Linked DNA regions of Piscinibacter sp. HJYY11. Each later gene encodes a partner of the first gene's protein in a complex. Links are inferred from orthologs where the notes say so. Each region holds a gene or a part of one and is shown in the gene's direction. Other genes may lie near its edges.

Evidence for each region.
Region 2: the proteins of ccmB (region 1) and ccmE are in contact, whole or in part, in a solved structure (PDB 8CE8), measured with the Escherichia coli proteins. The link is inferred for Piscinibacter sp. HJYY11 from one-to-one orthologs.

Annotation. Positions count from the first base shown.
Region 1 is NZ_JAERQZ010000001.1:4,684,051-4,699,205, forward strand. The notes cover bases 4,751-7,731. They hold ccmB (heme exporter protein CcmB), read left to right. Parts: upstream 4,751-5,898; coding sequence 5,899-6,564; downstream 6,565-7,731. Other genes in these bases: JI745_RS21955 (ATP-dependent DNA helicase), read right to left, coding at 4,751-4,931; JI745_RS26535 (hypothetical protein), read right to left, coding at 4,960-5,157; ccmA (cytochrome c biogenesis heme-transporting ATPase CcmA), read left to right, coding at 5,264-5,902; ccmC (heme ABC transporter permease CcmC), read left to right, coding at 6,587-7,336; ccmD (heme exporter protein CcmD), read left to right, coding at 7,333-7,506. Also shown: JI745_RS26530 (diguanylate cyclase domain-containing protein), read right to left, coding at 1-2,267; JI745_RS21950 (hypothetical protein), read right to left, coding at 2,264-2,524; more of JI745_RS21955, read right to left, coding at 2,598-4,750; more of JI745_RS21980, read left to right, coding at 7,732-9,587; JI745_RS21985 (hypothetical protein), read left to right, coding at 9,666-10,076; JI745_RS21990 (TonB-dependent receptor), read left to right, coding at 10,157-12,220; JI745_RS21995 (DJ-1/PfpI family protein), read right to left, coding at 12,253-13,374; JI745_RS22000 (GlxA family transcriptional regulator), read left to right, coding at 13,394-14,401; JI745_RS22005 (AraC family transcriptional regulator), read right to left, coding at 14,420-15,155. UniProt on the Escherichia coli protein: Required for the export of heme to the periplasm for the biogenesis of c-type cytochromes.
Region 2 is NZ_JAERQZ010000002.1:261,669-276,746, reverse strand. Bases 7,170-10,073 are described here. They hold ccmE (cytochrome c maturation protein CcmE), read left to right. Parts: upstream 7,170-8,338; coding sequence 8,339-8,809; downstream 8,810-10,073. Other genes in these bases: JI745_RS24970 (heme lyase CcmF/NrfE family subunit), read left to right, coding at 8,806-10,073; JI745_RS24980 (FAD:protein FMN transferase), read right to left, coding at 7,170-8,000. In the rest of the region: JI745_RS25010 (DUF3570 domain-containing protein), read right to left, coding at 1-1,084; JI745_RS26585 (DUF4266 domain-containing protein), read right to left, coding at 1,071-1,313; JI745_RS25005 (TlpA disulfide reductase family protein), read right to left, coding at 1,313-1,825; JI745_RS25000 (outer membrane beta-barrel domain-containing protein), read right to left, coding at 1,838-2,503; JI745_RS24995 (SH3 domain-containing protein), read right to left, coding at 2,527-3,291; JI745_RS24990 (hypothetical protein), read right to left, coding at 3,288-3,929; JI745_RS24985 (hypothetical protein), read right to left, coding at 3,923-6,940; more of JI745_RS24980, read right to left, coding at 6,984-7,169; more of JI745_RS24970, read left to right, coding at 10,074-10,752; JI745_RS24965 (DsbE family thiol:disulfide interchange protein), read left to right, coding at 10,749-11,276; JI745_RS24960 (cytochrome c-type biogenesis protein), read left to right, coding at 11,273-11,773; c-type cytochrome biogenesis protein CcmI, read left to right, coding at 11,773-13,014; JI745_RS24950 (AraC family transcriptional regulator), read left to right, coding at 13,037-13,867; JI745_RS24945 (class I SAM-dependent methyltransferase), read left to right, coding at 13,934-14,740; JI745_RS24940 (serine aminopeptidase domain-containing protein), read right to left, coding at 14,715-15,078. UniProt on the Escherichia coli protein: Heme chaperone required for the biogenesis of c-type cytochromes. Transiently binds heme delivered by CcmC and transfers the heme to apo-cytochromes in a process facilitated by CcmF and CcmH.

The DNA of each region.
Region 1 (15,155 bases):
TTCTGCAGGCGCTGCGCCACGGCCACGAGCAGGGCGTCGCCGGTGGCATGGCCGTGCTCGTCGTTCACCGGCTTGAAGCGGTCGAGGTCGACCATCAGCAGCGCGATGGGGTGATGCTCCTCGTGGGCGCGCAGGAGGGCCTCGCCCACGCGCAGGTCGAAGCCGGCGCGGTTGAGCGCGCCGGTCAGCGGGTCGGTCTGCGAGGCGTCGAGCAGGATCTGGTGCTGGCGCTTGTGGCTGGTGATGTCTTGCGACAGGGCCACGAGGCCGGCCACCTGGCCCTCTGCGTCGCGGAAGGGGATGTAGGTGGTCTCGAAGTACTGGTGGCCGTCGATGCAGGACTCGAACATCACCCGCTGGCCGGACAGCGCCAGCTCGATGTTGGGCCGGCGGCGCTCGTATTCCGCCTCGCCAAGCACCTCGCGCGCGTGCAGGCCGGCCAGCCGGCCCTGCGGGCGTCCGACCCACTGGTCGAAGGCGTCGTTGGTGAAGAGGTAGCGCTGGTGCCTGTCGGCCACGGCCACCAGCACCGGCAGCGTGGCGGCCACCACCTTGAGGATGGACTCGCTGCGCTGCAGCTCGGTGCGGGCGCGGATCTCGTGCGAGATGTCGCGCATGACGATCGAGTAGGTCTCGACCTCCTGGCGCTCGTCGCGGTGCGCGATGAGCATCTCGCTGACGTCGATCTCCTTGCCGTCGCCGCGCAGCACCGAGGTCTCGCCCACCCACAGGCCGGTGGCGAGCGCGGTGGGCATGATGATGTCGCGCACCTGGGTCTCGCGGTGCGCCGGCAGGAAGTCGTCGAAACGCATGTGCTCGATCGGTGCGTCGGGCTTGATCTCCATCATCTGCCGGCCGGCCGGGTTGACGTAGAGCAGCTGCCCCTGGGCGCTGACCTGCGCCACGACGTCGGTGCTGCGCTCGAAGATGGCGGTGAGCATGCGCTGGGCGCGCTGCTGCTGGACGCGGTCGGTCACGTCTTCGATGGAGCCCACATGGCCGATGAGCTTGTTGTCCACCAGGAGCGGGGCGGTGCGCACCGAGAGCATCACCTGCTGGCCGTCGGGCCGGGTCACGTGCAGGGTGTTGCGCAGCGGGGCGAGGCCGGCGGTCGCCTGGCGCCAGGCGGCCAGCATCGGCTCGCGCTGTGCCGGGTCGAGGAGGTCGCTCCAGCCCCAGGCCATGCGCTCGCGCGGCAGGCCGGACTTCTGGAAATAGGCGTCGTTGGCGTAGGTGGTCTCGCCGAGGGTGTCGGTCATGAAGAGACCGAGCGGGAAGGCGTTGCTCACCGCGTCGAACTGGGCCCGGCTGTGGCGGGCGCTGCGCTGGCTGCGGGCCAGCGACCACGAGAAGACGATGCCGGCGAGCGTGAGCAGCGTGAGGATGCCGATGCCGAGGTTGCGCCGGGCGTGGAAGGCGGCCAGCAGCTCGTCGCGCTCCTGCGAGACCAGCACGGTGACCGGGTACTGGCCCAGCCGCTCGAAGGTGGCCAGGCGCCGATCGCCCACGCCATAGGCGGCGGAAGTCTCGAAGGCACCCTGCGCGCTGCCGGGCGGCATCTGGGCGGGGCGGTCGGCCAGCACGTTGCGGCCGATCAGGGTCTCGGAGTAGGGCGTGCGCACGATCACGATGCCGGTCGAGGTGGTGAGCGAGATGCCGCCGGCCGGCTGCTCGCGCAGGCGTTCGTGGATGGTGCTCAGCTGCGGCAGGTCGACCCAGGCCACCAGGCCCACGGCCAGGCCTTGCGGGCCTGCGACCGGCGCCGACAGGCGGCGTGTCAAGGGCCAGCGCCAGGGTTGGCCGGCAGCCTGGCGCAGCGGCTCGCCCACGCGCATCTCGCCGGCGGCGTCCGGCAGCTGCACTGCCGGCATGCGCTCGAGCCAGGCGGGCGAGCCGGGCACGGGCACGGCCTTGCCGTCCGCGTTGACCAGCGCCACCCAGACCAGGTCCTTCGGGTGGCGGCTGAAGGTCCGCAGCAGCTCGCCGAGCGCGTCGTCGAGCTGCGGCGAACGGGCCAGCCACTGCTGCGCCACGTCGAGCCGGGCTTCGGTGACGCCGAGCAGGTCGCGCGTTTGCTGGGCGGCGGCGTTGTTGACCAGGCGCAGTTGCTTCTGCGCGCCTTCGACCATGCGCCGCTCCTGCACCACCGCAAAGCCGAGCACCAGCCCCCACAGGATCGCCAGCAGCAACGCGACCGCGATGAAGGGCCCCCAGGCGAGCAGCCGGGAGTAGGGCTTGACCGCGGTGGGCAGCTGGTGCGGTGTCACTTCTTGACGGGTTTGCGCGCCGGCGGGCTGGCCTCCGGTGGGCGGCTGGCGGCACCGGGCACGATGCCCGGCGTGTTGATGCACTTCAGCGTTCGCGGGGCCATGGCGTAGGTGCTCGTGCCGGCCACGTTCTGCTCGAGTGCTGCCGACAGCAGCGCCGAGCGGGCCGTCTCGCAGGCGAGGTTGGAGTTGAAGGTGGCGACCAGGTAGGGGTTCATGCCGTAGGCCGTGACCATGAAGGCGAAGAGCGATACCACGGGAGCGTCTCCTTGGAGAGTCTGGGCGGACGGGCCCTGATGCTGGTGCGCACCTTAGCGGAAGCGCATTTCGTTACAGCGCGGAAGAGTTGGTGATTTGGGGCTCACTTTGCCGGATGGTCCACCAGGCCGGGAGGAGTCTGCGGACCCGCGGGCCGGTGAAGCGGTCGTCGATGAGGTGGATCACGCCTTCGTCTTCGGTGGTGCGGATCACCCGGCCGGCGGCCTGCACCACCTTCTGCAGGCCGGGGTAGAGGTAGGCGTAGTCGTATCCGCGCTCGGGGCCGAAGCGCGCGTCCAGGCGCTTCTTCATCTCTTCGTTCACCGGGTTGAGCTGGGGGAGGCCGAGCGTGGCGATGAAGGCGCCGATCAGGCGGTCGCCCGGCAGGTCGACCCCTTCGCCGAACGAGCCGCCCAGCACCGCGAAGCCGACGCCGCGCCCTTCGGGCACGAAGCGGGCGAGGAAGGCCTCGCGCTCGGGCTCGCTCATGCCGCGCGACTGCTCCCACACCGGCACCTCGGGCGCGAGGGTGCGGAAGGCGGCCAGCACCTGGCGCAGGTAGTCGAAGCTGCTGAAGAACGCGAGGTAGTTGCCCGGCCGACGGGCGTATTGCTCCGCGATCAGCCCGGCGATCGGCTCGACCGACGCCGCCCGGTGCTGGTAGCGGGTGGAGATGTGGCGTGCGACGCGCACCTCGAGCTGCCCGGCCGAGAAGGGCGTGGGGACGTCGACCCAGACGGTGTCGTCGGGCAGGCCCAGCAGGTCGGCGTAGAACTCGCGCGGCGTGAGCGTGGCCGAGAAGAGCGCCACCGAATGGGCCACCGCCAGGCGCGGCCCGAGCTGCGGCGCCGGCACCACGTTGCGCAGTGTGATCAGCGCCAGCGGCTTGCGGCCGGGCGGGCCTTGCAAGGTGACGTCGACCAGCCAGTTCTCGTCGGCCAGCTCGTGCACGCGCGAGAAATGCAGCGCATCGAAGTAGAAGCGCTGCAGCTCGCCGTCGACGGCGCTGGTGGGGTACTCGGTGAAGTGGTCGGTGATCGCCGAGGTGGCCTTCTGCAGGGCCTGGCTGAAGGCCTCGGGCACGGCGGGGTAGACCTGGTAGGGCGTGGCCTGTGTGGCCTGCGGTTTGGCCCAGTCGTTCCAGGCCTTGTTGAGCTTGGCGAGCACGCTCTTCAAAGCGGCCGGCGCGGTGCGGCGCATCGCCTTCAGCGCGGCCTGGTCGAGGTCGGCGCTGTACATCATGCGGCTGCGCTCCAGCAGGTTGTGCGCCTCGTCGATCAGCACCGAGACGCGGCTGCCGCGCGCGAGCGTGAGGCCCATCAGCAGGCCGCCGATGTCGAGCAGGTAGTTGTAGTCGCCCACGATCACGTCGGCCCAGCGGGCGAGCTCCTGGCTCAGGTAGTAGGGGCAGACCTGGTGGGCGAGTGCGACCTCGCGCACGGTGGCCTTGTCGAGCATCGGGCGGGCGAGGGCCTCGGCCCGCGCGTCGGCCAGGCGGTCGTAGAAGCCGCGTGCAAGCGGGCACGATTCACCGTGGCAGGCGAGCTCGGGGTGCTCGCAGGCCTTGTTGCGCGCCACGAGTTCCAGCGTGCGCAGGATCGGCCGCGCGGGCTGGCCGGACTGCAGGCGCTCGGCGGCTTCGAGCGCGAGCTGGCGGCCCGAGCCCTTGGCGGTGAGGAAGAACACCTGGTCGAGTTGCTGCCCCGGCATCGCCTTGAGCATGGGGAAGAGCGTGCCCACCGTCTTGCCGATGCCGGTGGGCGCCTGCGCCATCAGCACGCGCCCCTGCACCGTGGCGCGGTAGACGGCCTCGGCCAGCTCGCGCTGCCCGGTGCGGAAGTGGCCGTGCGGGAAGGGCAGCGCCGCCAGCGTCTCGTCGCGCTGGCTGCGATGGGCCACCTCCTGCTCCGCCCAGGCGAGGAAACGCTCGCAGTGCGACTCGAAGTGCGAGCGCAACTCCTCGGCGCTGCAGGCCTGCGTGAAAACCTGCTCGCGCTGCGAGGCGATGTCGAAGTACACGAGCGAGATGTTCATCTCGTCGAGATCGAGCCCGTCCTTCTGGAGCTTCAGGCACATCAGCCAGCCGTAGACCTTGGCCTGCGTCCAGTGCAGCACACGGTGGTTGGCCGGCTGGCGCGCGAGGTCGCCGCGGAAGGTCTTCACCTCCTCCAGCGTGCGGCTGTGGCGGTCGTAGCCGTCGGCGCGGCCGCGCACGGTGAGGAGCTTGTACTCGCCGCTCACGCTCACCTCCGACTCGTAGCCGTCACGGGCCCGGCGGGCGGCCACGGTGGCGTGGCCGGCCTGGCCCTCGAGGGCGGTGGGTGCGGGGGTGAAGCGCAGGTCGAGGTCGCCCGACTTGGCAGTGAACTCGCACAGCGCGCGAACGGCGATCGCGTAGGTCTTCAAGGCGCTTGAGGCACGCCTGCCGGGCGCACTACAGCAGCGAGACCGGCGGCTTGGCCGGCTGTTCGCGCATCTTGTCGACCAGGGCCTCGGCCTTTTCCAGCTCAATGTAGACCGTGGCGAAGAGGGTCGCCACATCAGCCAGCTTGGATTTCGCAACGCCGGCAGCCGGGTTGGTGATCAGCGCTGCCGTGATGGTGGCAGATGGTTGCAGCAGGTCTCGGTTCATGGCGCGCTTTCGGAAGTGTGGACCATCGTACTCCACGGTCCCTCGACCCCCTGTGCGGTGCACCTACACTGCCGGGCTGCGCGAAACGAATCGCCCATCGAACCTCATGATCCCTCCGGTGCACGCCGCGACGACCGATGACACGCCACCGCTGCTCGCCGCGGTGGGCCTGGCCTGCCGGCGCGGCGACCGGGTGCTGTTCAGAGGGCTCGACCTGCCGCTGCGGCGCGGCGAGGTGGTGTGGCTGCGAGGCGCCAACGGCCGGGGCAAGACGAGCCTGCTGCGCCTGCTGGCGGGACTGTCCACGCCGGAGGCCGGCCAGATCCGCCGCGAGGGTGAGCTCCTCTACGTGGCCCATGCTAACGCGCTGAAGGAAGACCTGTCGGTGCTGGAGTCGCTGCGCTTCCTCGCGCGGCTGCACGGCCGCGACGTCGACGACGCCGCGTTGACCGAGGCGCTGCGCCAGTTCGGCATGGCCACGCGCCGCAACGCGCCGGTGCGCACGTTGTCGCAGGGCCAGCGCCGGCGGGTCGCGCTGTCGCGCCTCGCGCTCGCGCCGTCACCGGCGGTGTGGGTGCTCGACGAGCCCTTCGACGCGCTCGACGTCGAGGGCATCGCGTCGCTCAACGAGGTGATCTCGCAGCACGTGCAGCGCGGTGGCGCGGTGGTGTTGACAAGTCACCAGGCCGTGACGCTCGCCGAGCCGGTGCCGACCGTGCTGCAGCTGGACGAGGTGGCGGGATGAGCGCGTTCACTGCGGTGCTCGCGCGCGACCTGCGCCTCGCGGCACGCCGCCGCATCGAAGCCCTGTTGCCCATCGCGTTCTTCACCGTGGCCGTGAGCCTCTTTCCTTTCGGCGTGGGCCCCGAGCCGCAGACGCTGCGCATCATCGCCCCCGGCGTGGTGTGGGTCTGCGCGCTGCTCGCGGCCATGCTGTCGGTGACCCAGCTCTACGCCACCGACCACGCCGACGGCTCGCTCGAGCAGATGCTGCTTTGCGGCGAGTCGCCGGTGCTGATCGCCACGGCCAAGGCGCTCGCGCACTGGCTGCTGACGGGGCTGCCGCTCATCGTGGTGGCGCCGCTCTTCGGCGTGATGTTCGACATGCGCGGCGAGGCCATTGCCGCCCTCACCTTCGGCCTCGTGCTGGGCACGCCCATCCTGAGCCTGCTCGGCGGCCTGGGCGCCGCGCTCACGCTGGGCTTGCGCAGCGGGGGCGTGCTGCTGATCCTGCTCATCCTGCCGCTGTGCATCCCGGCGCTGATCTTCGGCGCGGGGGCGGTGGGCGCGGTGGAATCGGGCGTGTCGGCTGAAGGACACTACTCGCTGCTGGGCGCCTTGCTCATCGCCACCGCGCTGCTCGCACCCTGGGCCACGGCTGCAGCCCTGCGCATCTCGACCGATTGACTCACCAACTGACGAGAACCTCATGAACTCGCCATTGCGTCTGTACACCTTCGCCGCGCCGTCGCGCTTCTACCGGCTGGCGGGCACGCTGATCCCCTGGCTGTGGGCCGCGACCATCGTGCTTGCAGTCGTCGGGCTCTACATCGGCTTCTTCGTCGCGCCCACCGACGCGACGCAGGGCGAGGCGTACCGCATCATCTTCATCCACGTGCCCGCCGCGTGGATCTCGATGGTGCTCTACCTGGCGATGGCCTTCTGGGCGGGCCTCGGCTGGGCCTTCAAGACGCGGCTCTCGTCGATGGTGGCGAGGGCCATCGCGCCGACCGGCGCACTCTTCACCTTCATCGCGCTGTGGACGGGCGCCTTCTGGGGCAAGCCCACCTGGGGCACCTATTGGGTGTGGGATGCGCGGCTGACGTCGTACCTGATCCTGCTCTTCCTCTACCTCGGCTTCATCGCGCTCACCGAGGCGATCGACGATGCACGGCGTGCCGACAGCGCCGGCGCCCTGATCGCGCTGGTCGGTGCCATCAACGTGCCCATCATCTATTTCTCGGTGAAGTGGTGGAACACGCTGCACCAGGGCGCGACCATCAGCATGACCGCCGCGCCCAAGATGGCCAGCACCATGCTGACCGCGATGCTGATCATGACCTTCGCCTTCTGGGCCTATGCGTTTGCGGTGGTCTTCATGCGAACGCGCGCGATCGTGCTCGAGCGCGAGCGCGAAGCCGACTGGGTGGCCGCCGAACTCAAGGGAGAAAAAGCATGAACTGGGGCAGCGCCTCCGAATTCTTTGCGATGGGAGGCTACGGCCTCTATGTGTGGGGCTCGTACGCCGTGGCCCTGCTGTGCATGCTGGCCGAGCCGCTGATGACCGCGGCCCGCCACAAGCGGGCCCGCCACAACGCCCTGCAGGCAGCCGAAGACGACGGCCGATGAGCGGCCGCTTCGTGATGAAGGCGCTGCCCCGCGCCGTGTGGGGAGCCGTGTGCGTGCTGGCCTTGGGCACGGCGAGGGCGCAGGCTGTCGTCGAGCCGGCGGCCGCGGCCGCATCGGCGCCTGTGGAGGCACCGGCCGCGCCGGCGCCGGCGCCTGCGGCCAGCAGCCCCAGCCTGCCCCGGGTAGAGATCACCGGCCGCAGCCAACGGGCGCCCACCAGCCGCAGCGTGATGACCGGCGATGAGCTGCGCACCGTGCCCGGCACCGCCGGCGACACGATGAAGGCCCTGCAGGCCCTGCCCGGCGTGGCGGTGGCCGACGACAGCAGCAGCGCCCCTGCCGTGCGCGGCTCGCGGCCGGACGACAACCTCTACTACGTCGACTTCCTGCCCGTCGGCTACCTCTTCCACATGGGCGGCCTGACGAGCACGATGCACAGCGAGCTCGTGCGCCAGTTCGACCTCTACAGCGCGGCCTTCGGCCCGGAGTACGGCGACGCCATCGGCGCCGTGCTCGACGTGACCTTGCGCAACCCGCGCACCGACCGGCTCGGCGGCGTGCTCAACGTGAGCCTGTTCGGCGCCGATGCGCTGATCGAAGGGCCCATCAACGAGAAGCAGTCGTTCTACTTCGCGGTGAAGCGCAGCTACCTCGACCTGGTGCTCAACACGGTGGAAGACGACGACTCCGGCGTGATCGTCACCGTGCCGCGCTACTGGGACTATCAGGGCAAGTACATCTGGAACCTCAACGAGGACCACCGGCTGAGCTTCCATGCGACAGGCGCCGCCGACAAGCTCGACTTCCGCGTGCCCGGCGGCTCGACCCTGGGGACGCAAGACCCGGTGCTCGCCGGCGACAGTGCGATCGGCACCTCGTACGGCACCCAGGCCGTGGTGTGGGATGCCGACTTCGGCCCGCGCCTGCGCAACAAGCTGGCCGTCGGCAGCACGCTCGACCGCAACACCAGCTCGGTCGGGACCGCGCTGCGCGCGACCTCTCGTGCGTACACGACCTTCCTGCGCGAGCAGCTCAAGTTCAAGCTCGCCCCGCGGCACGACACGACGCTCGGCGGCTCGGTCGAGTCGATCAAGCTCCGGTACGACATCGACGCGCAAAACGCCCGCTGCACCGAGTTCGAGCCCGATTGCGACTACACCAGCGCACCGCGACAGCAGGGGCGCGACACGCTGCGCGCCCGATTCGGCAATGCCTACGCCAGCCACCGCTGGCAGGCCACCGACGCATGGGCGGTGAGCGTCGGGGCGCACCACACGCGAGACGGCTACCTCGGCCGCCGCTACACCGAGCCGCGCATCGGCCTCGAATGGCAGGCGACGCCGGCGACCACCTACACCGCGGCATGGGGCCGCCACAACCAGTTCCCGGCGGGCGAACAGGTGATCGCCGGGTTTGGCAACACCGGCCTGTGGCACCTGCGCGCCACGCACAGCGTGCTCGGCGTGCAGCAGAAGCTGGCGAAGGGCTGGTCGTGGAAGCTCGAGGCCTACCAGAAGAAGTTCAGCGACTTCGTGGTCGCCGACCCGACGGTCAACTACATCAACGGCGGCAGCGGCCGCTCCCGCGGTGCCGAGCTGCTCATCAAGAAAGACCCGGCCGCCGGCGGCCGGCTCTCGGGCTGGTTCGCCTTGAGCCTGTCGAAGGCGCGCCGCCAGAACGACGTGACCGGGCGCGAGTTCCCGTTCGCGTTCGACCAGCCGGTGATCGCCCACCTGGTGGCGCAATACCGCATGAGCGAGCGCTGGATGTTCGGCGCGAAGTGGAGCTACCACACCGGCTCGCCCTACACGCCCATCCTCCGCGGCGAGCAGGACCCGGCCGATGGCCGCTACCGCCCGGTCTACGGTGAATTGAACAGCGATCGACTGTCGCCCTACCACCGGCTCGACCTGCGCGCCGACTGGAAGCTCTCGCCGAGCTTCAGCTTCTACGGCGAGCTGATCAACGCGTATGCGCGCAAGAACCCTTCGGGCTACAGCTACAACGCCGACTACAGCCAGCGCAAGCTGGTGACGCAGCTGCCGCTGTTCCCGTCGTTCGGCGTGAACATCAGGTTCTGACGACGTTCGCGGGCTGTGCTGCATCCAGGTGGTCGCATCCGACGTATCGAGGTGGCAGCGCGATACTCCGCCGATCCCATGAGCCTCCTCATCTCTTCGCCCCTGGCCCGCGACGCGATCCGGCTGCTTGCCTGCTGGGTCGCGGTCATCCTGCTCGTGCAGGCGATGGCATCGGCGCTGGGGCGCGTGCAGGGGCCGCGGCACCTGCACATGCAGGCCGAGGCGGTGGCGACGGTGCATGAGCACCGACATGACGACGGCGGCTGGGAGCGCCACGTGCACCTCTCGTCCATACCGGGTGCGACCCTGTACGACGAGGCGCAGCAACTCGGTGCCACGGCCGGCGCTGTGCTGTCGGCCATGGTGGCCATCGGTGCGTCATCGCACGACGTGGCCGCCGCGGATGCTGGCCACGTGATGTGTGCCTGCGCGGCGTGGAGCTGCATCACCCACACCGCCGGCTTGCCGGAGCGACCGCCCCGCGCCTGACGCTGTCCTGCCGAGCCCCTGCGCGCGCCGCAGGCCCTCACCACCGGCCTTCGCCCGAAGGCCTCCCGGACATCGTCTCCATGAAGACCACCTTGCATCCCGTCGCGCTGGGCGTGCTGGCCCTGTGCGGCCCCGCCGTCGCGCAAACCACTCCGCCGCCGGCCCCTGCCAGCCACCAGGTGGCCGCCGTCCACCTCGACCCGGTCGAGGTCACCGGCCGCCACTACGACAACGCGGTCGGCACGTCCGACTCCGCGTCGCAAGGCGTGATCCGCGCCGAGCTGATGAAGAGCCGGCCCGCGCTGCGCCCGGGCGAGGTGCTCGAGTTCGTGCCGGGCGTCATCGTCACGCAGCACTCGGGCGACGGCAAGGCCAACCAGTACTTCCTGCGTGGCTTCAACCTCGACCACGGCACCGACTTCGCGACCAGCATCAACGGCATCCCGGTCAACATGCCCTCGCACGGCCACGGCCAGGGCTACACCGACCTCAACTTCCTGATCCCCGAGGTGGTCGACCGCATCGAGTACCGCAAGGGCCCCTACTTCGCGAAGAGCGGCGACTTCTCCTCGGCCGGCTCGGCCGACATCGCCTACCGCACGCGCTTCGATGCGCCGTTCGCGTCGCTCACCATCGGCCAGCGTGGCTACCGGCGCGGCCTGGTCGGCGGCTCCACGCAGGTGGGCGGCGACCACACGCTGATGGGTGTGGTGGAGCTGCAGCGCAACGATGGCCCGTGGACGGTGCCTGAAGACCTGAAGCGCGCTAACGGCGTGCTCACCCTCAGCAGCGGCAGCAAGAACAAGGGCTGGAACGCGAGCCTCATGGCCTACGACGCGAGCTGGACGGCCACCGACCAGGTGCCCGAGCGCCTGATCCTCGAGGGGTACAACGGCCAGCCCTTCAGCCGCTTCGACAGCCTCGACCCCACCACCGGCGGCACGACGCGCCGTAGCAGCCTCTCGGGCGAGTGGCGCGACATCGGCAACGACAGCGCCACGCGCGTGTCGGCGTATGCGATCGACTACCGGCTCTCGCTATTCTCCAACTTCACCTATGCGCTCGACCGGCCCGACGACCAGTTCTCGCAGCAGGACAAGCGCACCGTCTATGGCGTCTCGGCGAGCCACGCCGTCGACCATGCAGTGGGCCCGCTGCCCGCGCGAAGCGAGCTTGGCGTGCAACTGCGCCACGACCGCGCGCGCGTGGGGCTCTTCGAGTCGTCGGCGCGGGTGCTGGGCACGCCGGTGCGCGACGACAAGCTGCGCGAGACGATGCTCGGCATCTACGGCCAGACGGGCCTGGAGCTCACCCCCTGGCTGCGCACGGTGCTCGGCGTGCGTGCCGACAGCGTGCGCTTCACCGTCGACAACCAGATCGCGGGCGGCTCGGCGACCGACGGCGACCAGCAGCTCTCGCCCAAGCTCACGCTCGTGGCGGGGCCGTGGGCGAAGACCGAGCTCTTCTTCAACGCGGGCCGCGGCTTCCACAGCAACGATGCCCGCGGGGCCACCTCGCCCATTGACCCCGCGCCCGGCCTGTCGGCTTCGCGCGGCTACGAGGTCGGCGCGCGCACCGAGTGGATTCCGGGGCTGCAGAGCTCGCTCGCGCTGTGGAAGCTCGACTTCGACTCCGAGCTCGTCTACATCGGCGATGCCGGCAACACCGAAAGCTCGCTGCCCAGCAAGCGCCGCGGCGTGGAGTGGAACAACCGCTGGACGCCCAACAGATGGCTGCTGCTCGACGCCGACCTCGCCTGGAGCCACGCCCGCTTCCGCCATGCGGGCGACGCCGACCGCATCCCCAACGCCATCGACAGGGTGGCTTCGGTCGCGCTGAGCGTGAAGGACCTGGCCGGCTGGTCGGCCAGCCTGCAGTGGCGCTACCTCGGCAGCGGTGCGCTGGTCGAAGACAACAGCGTGCGCTCGTACTCCTCAGCCACGACCAACCTGCGCGTGAGCAAGAAGCTCTGGCGTGATGCCGAGGTCACGCTCGATGTCTTCAACCTCTTCGATCGCGACGTGTACGACATCCAGTACTACTACGAGTCGCAGCCGCCGCTGCTGGCCGGCCCCCGCGAAGACCGCCACGTGCACCCTGGAGAGCCCCGCACTGTGCGCCTCACGCTCAAGATGCCGTTCTGAGCCAGCGCCTTGCCGCATCAGCAGCGGCGCTCCTAAGGGCAAGGCGCTTCGGGACCGGCGTATTCCATCTCCAGCAGCACCCGGTCGCGGCGTGCGTCGCCGTGTCGCGCGGCGATCTCGCACAGCGTGCGGTCGAGCTGCGGCACCGGTTTGAGCGCGTTGTCCAGCGGCAAACGGGGCGAGTCGTCGGGCGCGTGCGTCAGCAGCCGCAGCCCGCTGCGCAACTGCACCGCCCCCGAGGGCGAAGCCGCTTCGACGCGCACGCGCCCGGTGCGTGCCCATGCATCGGCCGCGAGTGCGAGGGCGATGTCGTCCATGCCGTCGTGCACGTCGACCTGCCAGCGCTCGTCGAGCCAGAAGGCGGCGCCCTGGCGCACGTAGGCGAGGCCTCGCGAGAAGCTGAGCCCGAAACGGGCGCTGTCGTGCGTGGGGCCCCATGCAGACACGCCGAGCTCCTGCGCGACCGCGGCCGCACGGACCGTGCCGCCGATCGCTTCGACCAGCGCCAGCATCGTGGGCACCGAGGCGGTGATGCCCGTGGATGTGGCCACGCCGCGGTCGATCAGGTAGCGCTGGTCGGGCACGTGCTGCGAACCGGGGTGGCGTTTCAGCAGCGTCTTGCGGTCGTACCAGTGGCCCGAGAAGCGGCGCCCGTCCAGCAGGCCCGCACGGCCCACCACGCGTGCACCGGAGCAGATGCCAATCACCTTGGCGCCACGCTGTGCCTGCTGGTGCAGCCAGGTGGTGACGGCGGGGTCGTCGTCGCGCTCCATTGCCGGCACGATGATGTAGTCAGGTCCTTCCGGGTGGCGTTGTGCAAAGCGTTCGAAGCTCAATGCGCCGTCGATCTGCAGGGCAGGGAAGAGCTTCACGGTGCCCGCGCGCGGCGCCACGATGTGGACCTCGGCCACGTCGGCACGCTTGAGCACGGCGTGGGGCAGCAGCAGGTCGGTCATCTCGGTGCGGTCGTTCAAGGCCAGCACCGCCACCACCGGCCGCCGGCCGGGCTCGGGCCGCAGCGCCTCGATGAAGGTGGCGGGCGCGTGCGACGCGTTCACCGCGGGCGGCGCGGCCCACGCATTGCCGGCGAGCGCGGCGAGGGCTGCAACTAACATGGACCGGGCAGATCTCATTCCATCGTTTCCTGAAGTCATCGACCTCACGAGCCTAGGCATGCCCGCCCTCACCGACAACGACGACAAGACCGCTGTTTCTGCCAGGACCATCGTGCTGGTCGTGTTCGATGGCGTCGAGTCGATCGACGTGGCCGGGCCGGCGAGCGTGTTCAGCAAGGCCGAGCTGTGGCGGCCCGGCAGCTACCGTCTGCACGTGGCGTCGCCGACCGGGGGCGCCGTCGCGACCAACGGTGGCCTCACGCTCACCGACACCCTGGCCCTGCCGCAGCTACCGGACGACATCGACACGCTGATCGTGGCCGGCGGTGACGAGCCCGGCCTGCGCGCCGCCATCGCCGAGCAGGGCCTGGCCGACTGGCTCGTGCAGGCCGCACCGCGCGTGCGGCGCATTGCGAGCGTGTGCACCGGCGCGTTTGCACTCGCCGCCGCAGGGCTGCTCGACGACCGCGAATGCACCACCCACTGGCGCGTGTGCGACCTGCTGCAGCAGATGCGCCCGCAGGCCCGGATGCGGCACGACCGTGTCTTCGTGCGCGATGGTCCGGTGTGGACGTCGGCCGGCGTGACCACCGGCATCGAGCTGGCGATTGCGCTGGTGGAAGACGACCTCGGCCACGCCACGGCCATGGAGATCGCACGCACGCTGGCACTGCCCATGCTGCGCAGCGGCGCCGAACCTCAGCTCAGCGAAGCGCTGCGCGCGCAGGCCGGCGCCAGCCACCGGCTGCGCGAGCTGGTTGCGTGGATCGGCTTGCACCCGCTGGAAAACCTGTCGGTAGAGGTGCTGGCCGAGCGCGTGCAGATGAGCCCGCGCCACTTTGCCCGCGCCTTCGTGGCCGAGACGGGTTGCACGCCGGCCCGCTACGTCGAGCGCACGCGTGTGTCGAAGGCAGCGCAGCTCCTGTGCCAGACGCGCTGGACGCAGGAGAAGATCGCGAGCAGCAGCGGCTTCCGTTCGGTCGACGCGCTGCAGCGTGCGTTTGCGCGGCAGCACGGCGTGACGCCGCAGGCCTACCGAGACCGCGAGCGCCCCGCCTCGGCTTGAGGCCCCGCCAACAGCACGTCAGCGCGTGTCGTGGCGAAGCCACTCGCGGGGCGAGCGGCCGACCTTCTGCGTGAACACGCGCGACAGCGCCGATGGGCTGCTGTAGCCCAGGTCTTCGGCGATGGCCTTGAGCGGTGAGCCCTGGCGCAGCCGCGTCTGCGCGATCGACAGCCGCCACTGCGCCAGGTACTCGGCCGGCCCTTCGCCCACGTGCGACTTGAAGGCGGCGGCAAATGCGCTGCGCGACATGCCCGCGCATTCGGCCATGCGCGGCAGCGTCCACGCATCGCCCGGTGCATCGTGCAGCGCGACCAGCGCCTTCGCCAGTTGCGGGTGCGACAAGCCGTTCAGGAGCCCGGCCGGCACGCCGCTCTCTTCAGGATGGTCGAGCAGCCAGCGCAAGAGTTGCAGCAGCAGCACCTCGAACAAGCGGTTGGCCAGCAGGCGGTGGCCGCAGCGCACCTGCTCGGTCTCGGCAAAGAGCAGGGTCAAGGTGTGCTCCAGCGTGGGCAGCTGCGCCAGGGGCAGCACCACGACGGGCGGCAGGGCACGCGCCAGGGGGTGCTCCTCGCCACCTTCGAACTCGACCGCGGCGCAGGTGAAGTCGCAGCCTTCGGCCGGTGCGTTGTGGAAGTCGTGCGCGAGCGGGCGTGGGTAGAAGAGCAGCGTGGGCTCGGTGATGCGCAGCTTCTTCGGTGCGCCACTGCGCGCGCGGTGGGTGAGCGTCATCTCGCCCTTGCGCATCACGTGCAGG
Region 2 (15,078 bases), on another replicon or contig:
AGCTGATGCGCTCGACGGCGACGTTGAGCTTGAGGTCGTAGCTGCCGGGCACGCGCTTGAGCGTGTAGGCCATCTTGGCGCCCAGGCTCATGCTCTTGAAGGTGGCGAGCTGGCGGTTGCGCGACAGGTAGGTCGTGGCCGAGGTCGCGTTGTCGCTGTAGAAGAGCGCCTTGCCCTGTGTGTAGTAGCGGCCGTACCAGTCGACCAGCCACAGCTCGTCGATGTGGCGGCTGTAGCCGAGCTCCGTGGTGTGGGCCTTGATCTGCCAGTTGTCCCAGAAGTAGCGGTACTCGGCGCGCACCGCATGGCCGGGTTTCACTTCGCCCAGCACGCGGAACTTGATGGCCCGGCTGGAGCGTGTGCGCGGGTTGCGTTCGGGCACTGCCGCGCCGAAGGCACGCGCCACGCGGTAGGGGCTGCCGAGGAAACCGTCGTCGGCGACCGCCTCCCAGTTGACGCTGGCGAGCCAGGTGGGGCTCAGGATCTGCGTCAGGCCCAGGCGGTAGCGCCAATGCACCGCGTGGTCGAAGAAGCCATCGTTCTTGCGGCCGACCTTGTCTTCGGCCCGGGTGAAGCCGAGCGACAGCGTGGTCATGCCACCGAAGACTTCCTGCGCCACGTCGACGCTGGTCGCGTCGGCGATGTAGTCGGGCTCCTTGCTGTGCGAGGTGCTGACCGAGAGAGTGGCATCGCGCACCACGTAGTCGGCCGCGAAGATGTATTCGTTGCGCGTTTCCTTGTAGGGGCTCGCGGTGGTGACGACGTCGATCGACGCGTTGCTGACGATGTCGACGTAGTAGTTGGCCGAGAGCGACAGGTTCTCGCCCAGCTTCTTGCGCACGAGGAAGGCCGGGCCGTAGGCCTTGAGGCCGCCGCCTTCGTAGACGTGGAGCATCGCGTCGGCACGGTCTTCCGGCAGGGTGGGCGCTGCACCGGCCACGCCGCTGGCGAGCGCACCGCCGAGCAGGCCCGCGGCCTGCACCGCCGAGCGCGGCTGGCGGCGCAGCACCGCCATCACGCGGCGCAGGCCGGCACCCAGGGCACGGGCGATGGACAGCACACGACGGCCGTCAGTTGCAGCCACAGCCGCCTCCCTGCACACCGGTCGCGCCGCGCCCGCCCTCGCGCACTTCGCGCACATGCTCGAAATGCTTGGCCGACAGGCCATCGCGCGAGAACTGCAGCAGCGGCGACGCCAGGCGCTCGCGCTCATAGGGCTTGACCCAGGGCTCGATGCTGCCGCACCCGCTCAGCAGGCCGGCAACGGCCGCCGCGGCCAGCATGTGCACGCAGACGGTAATGGAGCGGCGCATCATCTTTCCTTCAGCAGCTCGCGGATCTGCTGGTCGTAGGTGTCTTCGTAGCCGTCCTGGTAGCCGCGGTGCAGGAAACGCACCTTGCCACTGCGGTCGATCACCATCGTGGAGGGCATGCTGTTCAGGTCGTAGAGCTTGCTCACGGCCTTGTCGGTGTCGAGCAGCACCGGGAAGCTCACCTTGAGCTTGCTGGCGACGTCGGCCGCGTTGCGCACGTCTTCGTCGATGTTCACGCCCATCAGCACGAGCCCGGCGGACTTGTACTTGTCGGAGATGCGGTTCAGGTGCGGGATCTCCTTGCGGCAGGGCCCGCACCAGGTCGCCCAGAAGTTCACGAGCACGACCTTGCCGCGCTGCTCCTGCAGGCGCATGTTGGGGCCGTTCAGCGTCTTGAGGGTGAAGTCGGGGGCGTTCGTGCCGACGGTCGCGGCGGCGTTCGCCAGGCCGGCAGCCGCCAGCAGGAAGGAGCCCAGCGCCAGGGGCACGATGCGGAGGAGTTTCGAGGTCATGAAATGCACCTGTCAGAAGAAGAAGGTCGTGCCGAGCGTGAACTCGATGTTGTGGGTGCTCTTGCGGCGGCCCAGCAGGTCATAGGTGAACATGTGGTCGCGGATGTCGATCTGCAGCGCGAACCAGTCGGCGAAGAGCACCCGCGAGCCGACGCCGTAGTTGATCGTCTGCTTGCGCTGCTCGAGGAACTTGGTGTTGCCGATGCCGGCGATGAGGTACAGCGCCGAGGCCTTGGCGGTGTTGCGCCAGATGAAGATCTCGCCCGGCAGCGCGTTCCAGCCCACCGACACGTTGTAGTAGGTCAGGGTCTCCGTGCCGCTCGGGAAGATGCCGCCGGGGAGGATCTGGCGGTAGTTCTCGTCGCTGACCTTGGTGCGGGCGTAGGCGCCCTCGACGAAGAAGTCTTCGGTGATGTGGTAGCCGAGCCGCACGCCGCTCACCGAGCTGGAGCCGAAGCTCTCGGTGGCGTAGGTGCCGGTGAAGAGGCCCAGCTCGAAGTCCTTCGACGGGAACTTGGGCACCTTGACGTTGCGCCGGTCGACCTGCGGCACGATGACCTGCTCGTTGGCCGGCTTGTTGTCCTTGTCTTTCTCGTCGGCGGCCAGGGCACCCGGCGAGGCGCACAGCGTGGCGGCGGCCAGCAGCGAGGAGACGATCAGCTTGGGGGTCATGGGCATGAGGGCGTGCACGATGAGACCGATCAGAAGAAGAACGACAGCCCGGCCGTCACCGCGCGGTACTCGCCATAGCGGGCGTCGCTCAGGAAGGCCGTGTAGAAGGTGTAGTCGGTGCGCAGCACGAAGCGGTCGGTCAGGTAGTAGCGCAGGCCGATGGTGCCGTTGGCGAGGTTGACGTTGGTGAGCTGCGCGCCGACCAGGCTCTGGTTCGGGATGTTCTTGAACTTGCCGATGCCGACGCCGAAGAACGGCGACCAGCGCTTGTCCGACCAGGGCTCGGAGATGAGGTTGAAATGCCAGAGGTCGGTGCCGGAGAACACGCCCTGCACCTGCGCGACCGTGCCTTCGAGCGACAGCGTGTCGGACAGGCGATAGCCCATCCACAGCTTGAGCATGGGCTCCTTCTTGAAGCGGCCGTAGCCGGCGCCCATTTCGAGCTTGCGCTTCAGGTAGTCGTCGAGTGCGACGTCGCGGAAGGTCTTCTGCCCACCGGCTTCGGCAATCGTGCGCTCAAGCTGCTGGCGCACGACCCAGCCGACCTTGCCGTCGGAGGTGCGGATCTTGTACCAGTCGGTGCGGCGCAGCTCGATCTCGACCCAGTCGGCGCGCTCGACCACGTGGAAGACCGGGTAGCCACGCCCCGGGCCGGTGTGGACCTCGAGGTAGGGGTCGGCGACGGTGAGGCGTTCACGGGGCGCGTCGGCGGCGAAGACCGGGCTCGCCAGCCCTGCCACGGCGCCCAGCGCCAAAGCGCAGGCCACGCTTCGAACGACACGTGGCACGTTCATGGACACGCAGGACCGGCAGGCAAGTCGGTGGTGAGTTCGTCCTGCCCCACGGGAATGGGGTTGGTCATCCAGTAGAGGATCTTCTGCACGTTGGGGTCGAGGTCGTTCGGGAAGATCTGGCCACCGCCATGCAGCACGCCACGCACGAGCGGCTTGGTAATGAGCCGGCTCAGCAGCACGGAATTGAAGGTCACTTCGCCTTGGGCGGAGTAGTAGTTCTTGTACATGTCGCTGGCGCGGATCACGTCGGCGGTGCTGAGCAGGCTCACGGGCGCTGCTGAGGGGCGCACGCGGAATGCGCCGCCCGCGCCGTTGGCATCGTCATGGCAACCCGCTCCCGCACAAGTGTTGGTGACCGGCGGATTGGAGCCAATGATCGGCAAGGACGCAAGGAATATCGGGTTGATGCAGCGCTGGTAGTAGGCAAAGGAGAGCGACCGCCCTCCCGTGCCACCGCCATCGTTGCGGATGTCGGGCGGGTTGCCCAGCGGCGTCCCGCCGCCGCAACCCGCCATCAAGGCGATCAGGGCCGCGGTCGCCCCCGCGCGCGCAAGGCGCGGGAGGTGGCCCAGGCCGGCCTGCGCTGCGCGCAGGCTCGGGACACGCTGGCGAAGTCCACGCTCTTCCTTGGTCAGCATCCGCTCGAGATCCAGTTCGCGATCGTCTGGTAGTCGGCACTGCCGACCGGCAGGACCGGCCCGGTGCCGCCCGCGGGGTGCGGGTTGCTGGACGGCCGGCTCAGCAGGTAGTTCGACGCCGCATTGCAGGTGTTGGAAATCATCGAGAGTGTCACACCGAAGTCGCCCTCGGTGCTACCGGTCAGGATGAAGCGGTTGCCACGGAAGGTCAGGCCACCCGGCACGGCCGGGTCGATGTTGCCGGCCTGGTGGCACGAGGCGGCGCAGCTGCGGCGCAGGATCGGCTGCACATTGGCGGCGAAGCTCGCTTCCGAGAGGCCGTTGATGGCGCGCACGCTGCCGTTCGGGTTGAACGGGTCGTTGTAGTACTGGCCGCCGAGGTCCATCCACTCGGTCACGAGGCGCAGCTCGGCCTTGTTGAGCAGGGTCGCATGGTCCGGGGCGGTGTTGGGCGGGTTCGGGTGGGCCGTGCGCGCACCGGCGCCTGCCAGCAGGGTCTCGCCGAAGAGGATCTCGCCCAGGCGGCTCTTGCGGGTGCCGCCAGCCGAGTTGGCCGCGCTCGAGCTCGTTTCCACCAGCGCAGCGCCGCGCTCGATCATCGGCTCGCCATCGCGCACCACGATCTGCGGCAGGCCGGTGGCCTGGTCGATGATCGGGTCGCCCATGACCAGCTCTTCATACGAGGTCATGCGGCCGGTGCCGGAGGTGGTGCCGCGCAGGTCGAGCACGGCCGCATCGGCGTGGCAGTTGGTGCAGGTGTGGGCTCCGGCCGGGCCACGGGCACGCGTCCAGATGGGGGCGATGTGCTCGGGGTAGTTGATGATGCCGCGGTGGGTGCCGGTCGTGGCCGGTGCCGGGGTCTGCAGGTCGTCCGCCGGGTTGGCGTTGCCGGTGTAGCGGATCTGGATCGGCGCACGGGCGACGATGCCGCTCTGGGTGGTGTCGGCCCAGACGTCGGTGAACTCCAGGTTGGCCTGCAGGGTCAGCGCCGCCGGGGTCTGGCGGGTGCGGGTCGAGGCCATCGTCTCACCGGTCTGGTGATCGGAAGCCAGGGCGGCGACCAGCGCAGCCGGCATGGTGTTGACCACGACGCCGGAGTTCAGCGAGGCGCCACGGCGCGGGCTGTGGCAGCCGTCGCAGGTGCGGCGCTCGCCCGGGCGGACCTGGATCCAGTTGGTGTGCGTCTGGATCGCACGGCCCTTGCTGTCGATGATCGACAGCGCGAGCGGCGTGTCGGCCGGCACGTGCAGCTTGAACGAGCCATCGGGTTCCACGGGCGCATAGCCGAGGATCTGCTGCTGCTCGAATTCGGTTTCGCCGATCGAGCTGCGCAGGCCGGTCATGCCTTGCGGGGGTGCCACGGCGCGCATGGCGCGGACGAAGCGCACCGGGGTGCAGTGGTAGGCCGGGTTGGCCGGGTCCTTCAGGGCCACGATGTCGGCCACCGAGCTGCGGGTCTCGCTGTCTTCGTGCGGCGGGGTGGTCATGGCGATGCCGCGTGCGCAGCCGGCCGGGCGGTCGGCGGCGGTCAGCATCATCTCGCCCATGCGGCCGAGGCCGTCGGTGTCGTAGACGCTGCGCACCTCGATCAGCGCCATGTTGGCGGCCGCCAGGGTCGCGTCCACGGCCACCGGCGGGGTGGCGTTGGGCTCGGCGCGCGCCTGGATGGCGATCGGGTCGGTGTACATGAAGCCCGACGGCGGTGCCGCGACCGGCAGCCAGGTCTGGTTGGCCGGGTTGTACATGTAGATGCCGTAGGCGGCCGGGGCGTTGTCGCGCACGGTGTCGAGCGCGATGTCAGCGGCCAGGCGGTTGCGGGCGCTCAGGCGGGCGCGCTCGGCGGAGGTCAGGGTGGCGCAGGGCACCACCACGCCGTTGCGCGTCACTTCACAGGGACGGTAGGCGACGAGGATGCGGTTGGTGCCGTCCCAGAGCGGGTACGGCGTGGTCACGCGGCCGAACTCCGACAGGCCCATGCCGTCGTTCAGCGTCTGCGCGGTGACCTGGCGCTGGCCACCGGTGGCCGGTGCGGTCACGAAGGCGCGGGTGTTGTTCTCCGAGTAGTTGAACGCATCGATCACCATCAGCGCGCCACCTTCCTGGGTGCGCGACAGCGGCATCAGCGAGCTGGAGATGTGGCCGCGGTAGGCACCGTTCGGGTCCATGTCACGCGGGTGCAGGAAGCTGTTGCCCGGGCTCTGCGCGCCGTAGAGCACGAACATGTCGGTGCCGTCGGGCTTGGAGCGGAACACCGCGAAGCGGTTGCGGTCGCCCACGTGCTCCCAGCGCGAGAACATGATGTCGCCGTTGGGGCGCACCACCGGGTTGCGGTCATGCGACTGGTTGAACGAGATCTGCGTGATGTTGCCGCCGTTGGCATCCATCGTGTGCAGGTTCATCACCGCCTCGCGCTCGTATTCGTCGAGCGCCTTGTAGGCCTGGCCCAGCGCCTGGTTGGGGCGCGCCTTGGTCTGGCGGTTGGACGAGAAGACGTAGCCCGCGCCGCCCGGCAGGTAGTACGGGTCGGCGTCGTCGTCGGTGGTCGAGCTGGTGATGCGACGCAGCGTGCCGTTGGTCAGGCCGCTGTTGGTCATGTCGTATTCCCAGATGTTCCAGCGGCCGGTACAGGCGGCCACGCCGTTGATCTGGGAGGTGTTGGAGGTCGGGCAGCGCAGCGCGAAGACGATCTTGCGGCCGTCGTACGAGACCTCGGGGTCGGAGGCGTCACCGTTGCCCTGGGTGATGTGGCCGGTGATGTTGTGTTCCTGGGCGCTGGCCGACGACTTCTCGCGGATCATGAGGTCGCCACCGGCAGCGAAAGGCGCGCCGTCGGTCGGGTTCATGCTGAGGGTCGTCGAGCGCTTCACATAGGCCACCGGCACATCGCCGTTGACCGTGACCGTGTCGCCGGAGTCCGTGCTGCTGCTGCCGCTGCCGCAACCCGCGAGCACGACGCTTGCGCAGACTGCGATGCACGCCAGCGCATGCTTTCTCGTCAGGACTTCTTTCATGTTCACCTCCTATTGAGTCCGATTCATCGTCAACACTTGCCGGTCACTGCGCTGGCGCTGCCGCGCCATCCAGCAACCCGGACGAGTAGTGCAACGCCCCTTGCGCGTCGACCACCACCGCGTCCACACCCGGCTGCGACTCGACGAGTCGCATGCCGGCATCCAAACCCATCACGAACAGGCACTTCGACAGCGCCTCGCTCGTCAGCCCGTCGGCGGCCAGGATCGTCACGCTGCGCAGCGCGCGCGGCGAACGGCCGGTGCGGGGGTCGAGCAGGTGGTGATGGCGCACGCCGTCTTCGATGAAGAAGCGCTCGTAGTCACCCGAAGTCGAGATGGACGTGTCTTCGAGCGGCAGCACCGCCACCACGCCGCTGTCGCGCTGCGGATCGCGGATGCCGATGCTCCAGGGGCGGCCGCCACGGTCGCCCATCACATAGCTGTCGCCACCAGCGGCCACCGACGCGTTGGCGATGCCCATGCGGCGAAGGATGGCCACGCTGTTGTCGACCGCATGGCCCTTGGCAAAGCCACCGAGGTCGATGCGCACGCCCTCGCGGGCGAAGCGCAGGGTGCGCTGCTCGCGGTCGAGGATGAGGTGGCGCCAGCCGACGGTCGGCTTGGCTGCGGCCACCGCCTCGTCGCTCGGCTTGATGCCGGCGCGGTAGTCGTAGAGCTGGCCGACACCGGCGTAGGTGATGTCGAAGGCACCGTCGGACAGCCTGGAGAAATCGATGGCCCGCGAGACCAGGCGCGCCATCTCGGCGCTCAGCGGCACGGCGTGGCGGGCCGCTTCGCGGTTGATGATCGACAGCTCGGAGTCGGCCTTGTGCGGGCTCATGGTGCGGTCGATGCGGTGCATCTCGGCCATCACCGCGTCGATCGCAGCCTCGCCCTGCTCGCGCTGCGGCGCCCAGAGCTCCACGCGCACCGCGGTGCCCATGATGGCTTCCTCGCGGCTCATCCACTCACCTTGGCGCTGCGAGCGGCCCCATGCACGGCTTGGGGCCGTGGCCTGGGTGTCGTCATTGCGACGGAGCTTGGACAAGCCGAACAGCATGGCTTACTCCGCGTGCTCCGAACGGTGGCAGATGAAGGTCAAGATGCACTCCGAGGTTGTTGTGTCAGGCCTCTCTTTGCGACGTGCGCAACGGAGGCCCTCTTTGTCGTCGGCCGGATCATCGACCCACAGAAGCGAAAAAATAACGTCAATAGTTGGCAAACGTGAGCAGGCTTACATACGGTCGCAGAAGATACGGAGTGGCCTTTGGTGTATGCGCGCTTGCTACAGAACGGAACTTGCCCATACCGGAATCGCACTTAGCCTGCGCGGATAATCCGCCGTTGGCCCCTGTCTCCGACGGCCCGGCCTCAACCTCAACGCGAGCCTCTGCTCACATGAAACCTCGACACAAGCGCATCGCGATCATCGTGGGTGCACTCGCCGGCCTGGGCATCGCCACGGCACTCGTGCTCAACGCCCTCCAGAGCAACGTCGCCTTCTTTTTCACGCCCACCCAGGTGGCGGCGGGCGAAGCTCCGAAGAACCGTGCCTTCCGCGTCGGCGGCATGGTGCGCGAGGGCAGCGTGAAGCGCGACCAGATGACGGTCCACTTCATCGTGACCGACACGGCCAAGGACGTGCGCGTCACCTACACCGGCATCCTTCCCGATCTCTTCAAGGAAGGGAAAGGCGCGGTGGTGCAGGGCAAGCTCGGCAGCAATGGCGAGTTCCAGGCCACCGAGGTGCTCGCCAAGCACGACGAGAACTACATGCCGCCCGAGGCGCAGCATGCGGTCGACCAGGCGCACAAGGCCGCCAAGTCCATGCCCAAAGACGCCATGCCCAAGGAAGGCGCCCGCCCATGACCCCCGAACTCGGACACCTGGCCCTCATCCTCGCGCTCTTCGTGGCGCTGGTCCAAGGCGTGCTGCCGCTCATCGGCGCCCACCGCGGCCATGCCGGCTGGATCGCCCTCGCCCGCCCCGCGGCGCAGACGCAGTTCCTGCTGGTGGCCTTCGCCTTCGGCTGCCTGATGTATGCCTTCGTCGCCAACGACTTCTCGGTGCAATACGTCGCGCAGCATTCCAACTCCAAGCTGCCCACCGCCTACCGCGCCTCCGCCGTGTGGGGCGGCCACGAAGGCTCGCTGCTGCTGTGGGTGCTGATGCTCACTGGCTGGTCGGCCGCCGTGAGCCTCTTGTCGCGCCAGCTGCCGCAGGCCATGGTGGCGCGTGTGCTGGGGGTGCTGGGCCTGGTGTCGGTGGGCTTCCTGCTCTTCATGCTGCTCACCTCCAACCCGTTCGACCGCCTGCTGCCGGCCGCACGCGACGGTGCCGACCTCAACCCCTTGCTGCAGGACCCCGGCCTCATCGTGCACCCGCCGATGCTCTACATGGGCTACGTGGGCTTCTCGGTGGCCTTCGCCTTCGCCATCGCCGCGCTGCTGGCCGGCCGGCTCGACGCCGCGTGGGCCCGCTGGTCGCGCCCCTGGACGAACGTGGCCTGGGTCTTCATGACCCTCGGCATCGCGCTCGGCTCCTACTGGGCCTACTACGAGCTGGGCTGGGGCGGCTGGTGGTTCTGGGACCCGGTGGAAAACGCGTCGTTCATGCCCTGGCTCGTGGGCACCGCGCTGATCCACTCGCTGGCCGTGACCGAAAAGCGCGGCAGCTTCAAGAACTGGACGGTGCTGCTGGCCATCGCCGCCTTCTCGCTGTCGCTGCTGGGCACCTTCCTCGTGCGCTCGGGCGTGTTGACCTCGGTCCATGCCTTCGCCACCGACCCCGAACGCGGTGTCTTCATCCTCGGCTTCCTGGTGCTGGTGATCGGCGGCTCGCTCACGCTCTTCGCCTGGCGCGCGGCCAAGGTCAGCACGGGCGGCACCTTCGCGCTCTTCTCGCGCGAGACGCTGCTGCTCGTCAACAACGTGCTGCTGGTCGTGGCCTGCGGCTCGGTGATGCTGGGCACGCTCTACCCGCTGCTGATCGACGCGCTGGGCATGGGCAAGCTGTCCGTCGGCCCGCCGTACTTCAATGCCGTCTTCGTGCCGATCATGCTGCCGCTGCTCTTCCTGATCGCACTCGGCCCGCTCGCACGCTGGAAGCACGCCGACGCGCGCGACATGGCGCAGCGCCTGCGGCTGGCCGCCGTGATCGCCGTGGCGGCCGGCATCGGCCTGCCGTTCCTGGTCGGCGAGTGGAGCCCGCTGGTCGCGCTGGGCCTGCTGCTTGCGGTGTGGATCATTGCCAGCACCGCCTTCCAGATCCGCGAACGGCTGCGCTCGGGCTGGCCGCCAAGGTCTTTCTGGGGCATGCACCTGGCCCACCTCGGCATGGCCGTCTTCGTGATCGGCGTGACCATGGTCAAGGGCTATGAAGTCGAGAAGGACGTGCGCATGGCCATGGGCGACACCGTCGCCATGGGCGGCTACACCTTCCGGCTCGAGAGCGTGCGCCAGGTCGAAGGCCCCAACTACACCGCCATGCGCGGCGACGTGGCGCTCCTGAAGGACGGCGTGGTGCTGCGCCACCTGCACCCGGAGAAGCGCAACTACTTCTCGTCGCAGATGCCGATGACCGAGACCGCCATCGACTCCGGCTTCACCCGCGACCTCTACGTCTCGCTCGGCGAGGCGCTCGACCCGCAAGGCAGCGCCTGGAGCGTGCGTGTCTATTACAAGCCCTTCGTCACCTGGATCTGGGGCGGCTGCCTGCTGATGGCGCTCGGCGGCGGCATCGCCGCGGCCGACCGGCGCTACCGGCTGAAGCAGCGCAGCACCCAGACGGCCCTGCAGGGGGCCGCGGCATGAAGAAGCGCTATGTGCTGATCCCGCTGGCGCTCTTCATGGTGCTGGCGGTGTTCCTGGCGATCGGCCTCAAGCTCAACCCGCGCGAAGTGCCATCGCCCCTGGTCGGCAAGCCGGCGCCGGCCTTCACCTTGCCGCAGCTTCACAAGGAAGGCAGCTTCAGCCCGAAGGACATGGCGGGCAAGGTCTGGCTGCTCAACGTCTGGGCCTCGTGGTGCGTGTCGTGCCGTGTCGAGCACCCGCTGCTGGTCGACTTCTCCAAGCGCAAGATCGCCCCGCTCATCGGCCTCGACTACAAGGACCAGCGCCCCGAGGCACTCGCGTGGCTCCAGCGCCATGGCGACCCGTACGACTTTTCCATCGTCGATGCCGATGGCCGCGTGGGCATCGACTACGGCGTCTACGGCGTGCCCGAGACCTATGTCATCGACAAGGCGGGCGTGATCCGCTTCAAGCAGATCGGGCCGGTGACGGCCGAGGTGCTCGAGCAGAAGATCGTCCCGCTGGTGCGAGAGCTGCAGAAATGAGCGCGAGGCACTTCCTCCGGGCGCTGCTGCTGGCGCTGCCCCTGACGCTTGCCACGGCCGCGCTGCACGCGAAAGACGCCGCGCCGCTGGCCGACGACCCCAAGGTCGAAGCCCGCCTGCTGCACATCAGCGAGGAGCTGCGCTGCCTGGTCTGCCAGAACGAGTCGCTCGCCGGCTCGCGCGCCGACCTGGCGCTCGACCTCAAGCGCGAGATCCGCACGCTGATCAAGCAGGGCAAGACCGATGACGAGATCCGCGAATTCATGGTCCACCGCTATGGCGATTTCGTGCTCTACCGACCGCCGGTCAAGCCGACGACCTGGCTGCTGTGGGCCGGGCCGTTCGTGCTGATGCTCGGCGGCCTGGTCGCACTGATCACCTTCCTGCGCCGCCGCCAACCCGCCGACGCGGCCCTCAGCGCCGAAGAACAACGCCGGGCCGAAGCCCTGCTGAATGACAAACGCGAGGCACCGCCCTCGCTCAAGGGAGACTCCTGATGGGCGGATTCGCACTGGCCGCGGCCCTGCTGGTCGTGGCCACTCTGGTGGTGCTGCTGCGCCCGTGGAAACGCAAGCCCAAGGCCTCTGTGGCGACGAGCGACGTCAACGCCGGCGTCTACCGCGACCAGCTGGCCGAGATCGACCGCGACCTCGCCGCCGGCACGCTGACGCCTGAGGACCACGCGCAGGCGCGCGCCGAGCTGCAGCGCCGCCTGCTCGACGACGTATCGGCACAGGAGACGCCGGCCGCCGCCACCACCAGCATGCGCGCCACGGCCATCGTGATCGCCCTGGCCCTGCCGCTGGCCGCGGCTGGCATGTACGCCTGGCGCGGCTCGCCGCAGGCGCTCGACCCGCTCGTCGTGCGCGCCCCCGAGCAGAAAGACGTCGAGAAGATGGTGGCCGACCTGGCCGCCCGCATGGAGAAGAACCCCGACCCGCGCGGCTTCGTCGTGCTGGCACGCAGCTACCGCGCGATGGGCCGCCTGCCCGACGCCGAAGCGGCCTTCAACCGCATCGGCCCGGCCCTGCAGGAAAACGCCACCCTGCTCGCCGAATACGCCGATGTGCTGGCCACCCGTGCGATGGGCAACTTCGACGGCAAGCCGATGGAAGTGCTCAACCAGGCGCTCAAGCTGGAGCCGGAGAACCCGATGGCGATGTCGCTCGCGGCGACCGCGGCCTACAACCGCAACGACCTCGCGACGGCGCTCAAGTACTGGGAGCAGCTGCTGCGCATCATCCCGCCCGACTCCGATGACGCGAGGTGGCTCACCGAGGCCATCGCCAAGACGCGCGAGCAGATGGCGGGTGTGGGCGGCTCCAAGGCACCGGCGGCGGCCACGGCTGCCGCGACGGCTGCCACGAACAAGCCGCCTCTCGCCGCTGTGGCGGGTGCCGGCGTCAGCGGCCGCGTGAGCCTTGCGCCGGCGCTCGCCAGCAAGGTGCAGCCGGGCGACACCGTCTTCATCTTCGCGCGCAACCCGCAAGGCCCGCGCATGCCGCTGGCCGTGCAGCGCACGCAGGTGTCGGCCCTGCCCTTCAGCTTCAAGCTCGACGACAGCCTCGCCATGAGCCCCGAGGCCAAGATCTCGGGCGCAAGCGAAGTGCGCATCGAGGCGCGTGTCTCGCGCAGCGGCAACGCCACGCCGCAGTCGGGCGACCTCATCGGCGCCAGCGCCACGGTCAAGCCGGGCGCCAGCGGCGTCGAGGTGGTGATCGACCAGGTGCGGCCCTGACCGGCCGAGCCCACCACGTCGCATGGCCGCCTCCGAGTTGCACCGCTGCGAGGTGAAGACGACACCCTGGCCCGGCGTCCACCTCACGCAGATCGAAAGCTCGCGGCACTTCCCGCGCCACTGGCACGACACCTTCGGCGTGGGGCTGATCGACCAGGGTGCCCACTGCTCCGCCAGCGGCCGCGGCACGGTGACCGCGCACGCGGGCAACCTGATCAGCACCAACCCCGGCGAGGTGCACGATGGCCGGCCGCTCGGTGCGCCAGCGCGGCGCTGGCGCATGGTCTACATGGAAACCTCCGCGCTGCAGGCCTCCACGCTCGCTGCGGGTGACACGCTGCCGCAAGGCCTGGCGCTCACACACCCCGTGTTCGACGATCCGCTGCTGCGGCAGGCCTTGCAGCACCTCTTCGCACAGCTGCTGACTCACACCGCGACGCCGGATGCGCTGGCCTGCGACGAAGCCTGGGCCCAGGTCTGCGGCCGGCTGCTCGCCCAGCACGCCAACCGCGCCCCGCGGCCGCAGCGCCAGGCCTCGCCTGCACTCGACCGCGTGCGCGACCGGCTCGCCGACGACCTGGCCGATGCGCCGTCGCTCGACGACCTGGCCACGCTTGCCGGCCTGAGCCGCTACCAGGTGCTGCGTCATTTCGCGCACGAGCACGGCATGCCGCCCCATGCCTGGCTGCGCCAGCGGCGTGTCGAGCACGCCCGCGCGCTCATCGCCCGCGGCGACGCCCTCGCCGACGTGGCGCTCGCGTGCGGCTTCGCCGACCAGAGCCACATGAGCCGTGCGTTCACGCAGCAGCTGGGCTTCACGCCCGGCGCCTGGCAACGGGCCGCGCTGCAATAGCGTTCAAGACCGCGCAGGCGGTGCCGGCCAGACTGGCCCCATCGTCACTTCCCCGCTGCGTGTCCCATGAGCCATGCCTACGTCCACGGATACGGCCACCGTGAGCAAGAACGCCTGCACGACCAGGCCCGCACGCTGTCGGAGCTGTTGCACCACGACACCCGCTACCCGACCGGGAGCCGCGTGCTCGAAGCCGGTTGTGGCACCGGCGCACAGACCTTGACAATCGCCGCGCAAAGCCCCGGCGCGCACGTCACCTGCATCGACATCTCGGCGGAGTCGCTCGCCCACGCACGCGAGCGCACTGCGGCCGCCGGCCTGCGCAACCTGAGCTTCCAGCAGGCCGACCTCCGCGCGCTGCCCTTTGACGCGGCATCGTTCGACCATGTCTTCGTCTGCTTCGTGCTCGAGCACCTGCCGGACCCGGTCGACGTGCTGCGCACCTTGCTGCGCCTGGTGCGCCCCGGCGGCACGCTGACGGTGATCGAAGGCGACCACGGCTCGGTCATGTTCCACCCCGAGAGCGCCGCGGCGCGGCACACGATCGACTGTCAGGTGCAGCTGCAGGCGCGTGCCGGGGGCGATGCCTGCATCGGCCGCCGGCTCCAGCCGCTGCTGCGGGCCGCCGGGGCCGCGCAGGCCGTGGTGTCGCCGCGCTTCGTCTATGCCGATGCGAGCCGGCCGGCATGGGTCGACGGGTTCACCCGCAAGACCTTCACCGCCATGATCGAAGGGGTGAAAGACGAGGCGCTCGCCGCCGGACTCTCGACACCGGCCGCTTTCGACGATGGCCTGCGCGCCCTGCAGCGCACCGCCGAGCCGGACGGGGTGTTCTGCTACACCTTCTTCAAGGCCGTGGTGCAGGTGGCGTGAGCTGCGGGCCACAGGCGGCCTGGCGAGGCAGCGGCAACTCGCGGGCGATGCGGCGCCACAAGTCGTTCCACGCCGGCCAGTCGTGGCCGCCGGGTGCGGTGTACACCTGCGCCGGCGGCAGCGACCGGCTCAGGAGCCGGTTGTTGTACGCGAACCGGTCGTCGACGCCATAGCCCTGCACGATGTGCAGCGGCGGCACGCGCGGCGACAGCGTCTGCTTCTGCAGCCATCGCCACAGCCGCATGTCGATCTCTTCATCGACGCGGCGTTCCGGGGCGGGCCAGCGCGCGAGCCCGCCGGCGTTTTCAATCTCGAGTGCGGTGAGGCGTGTGCCGAGA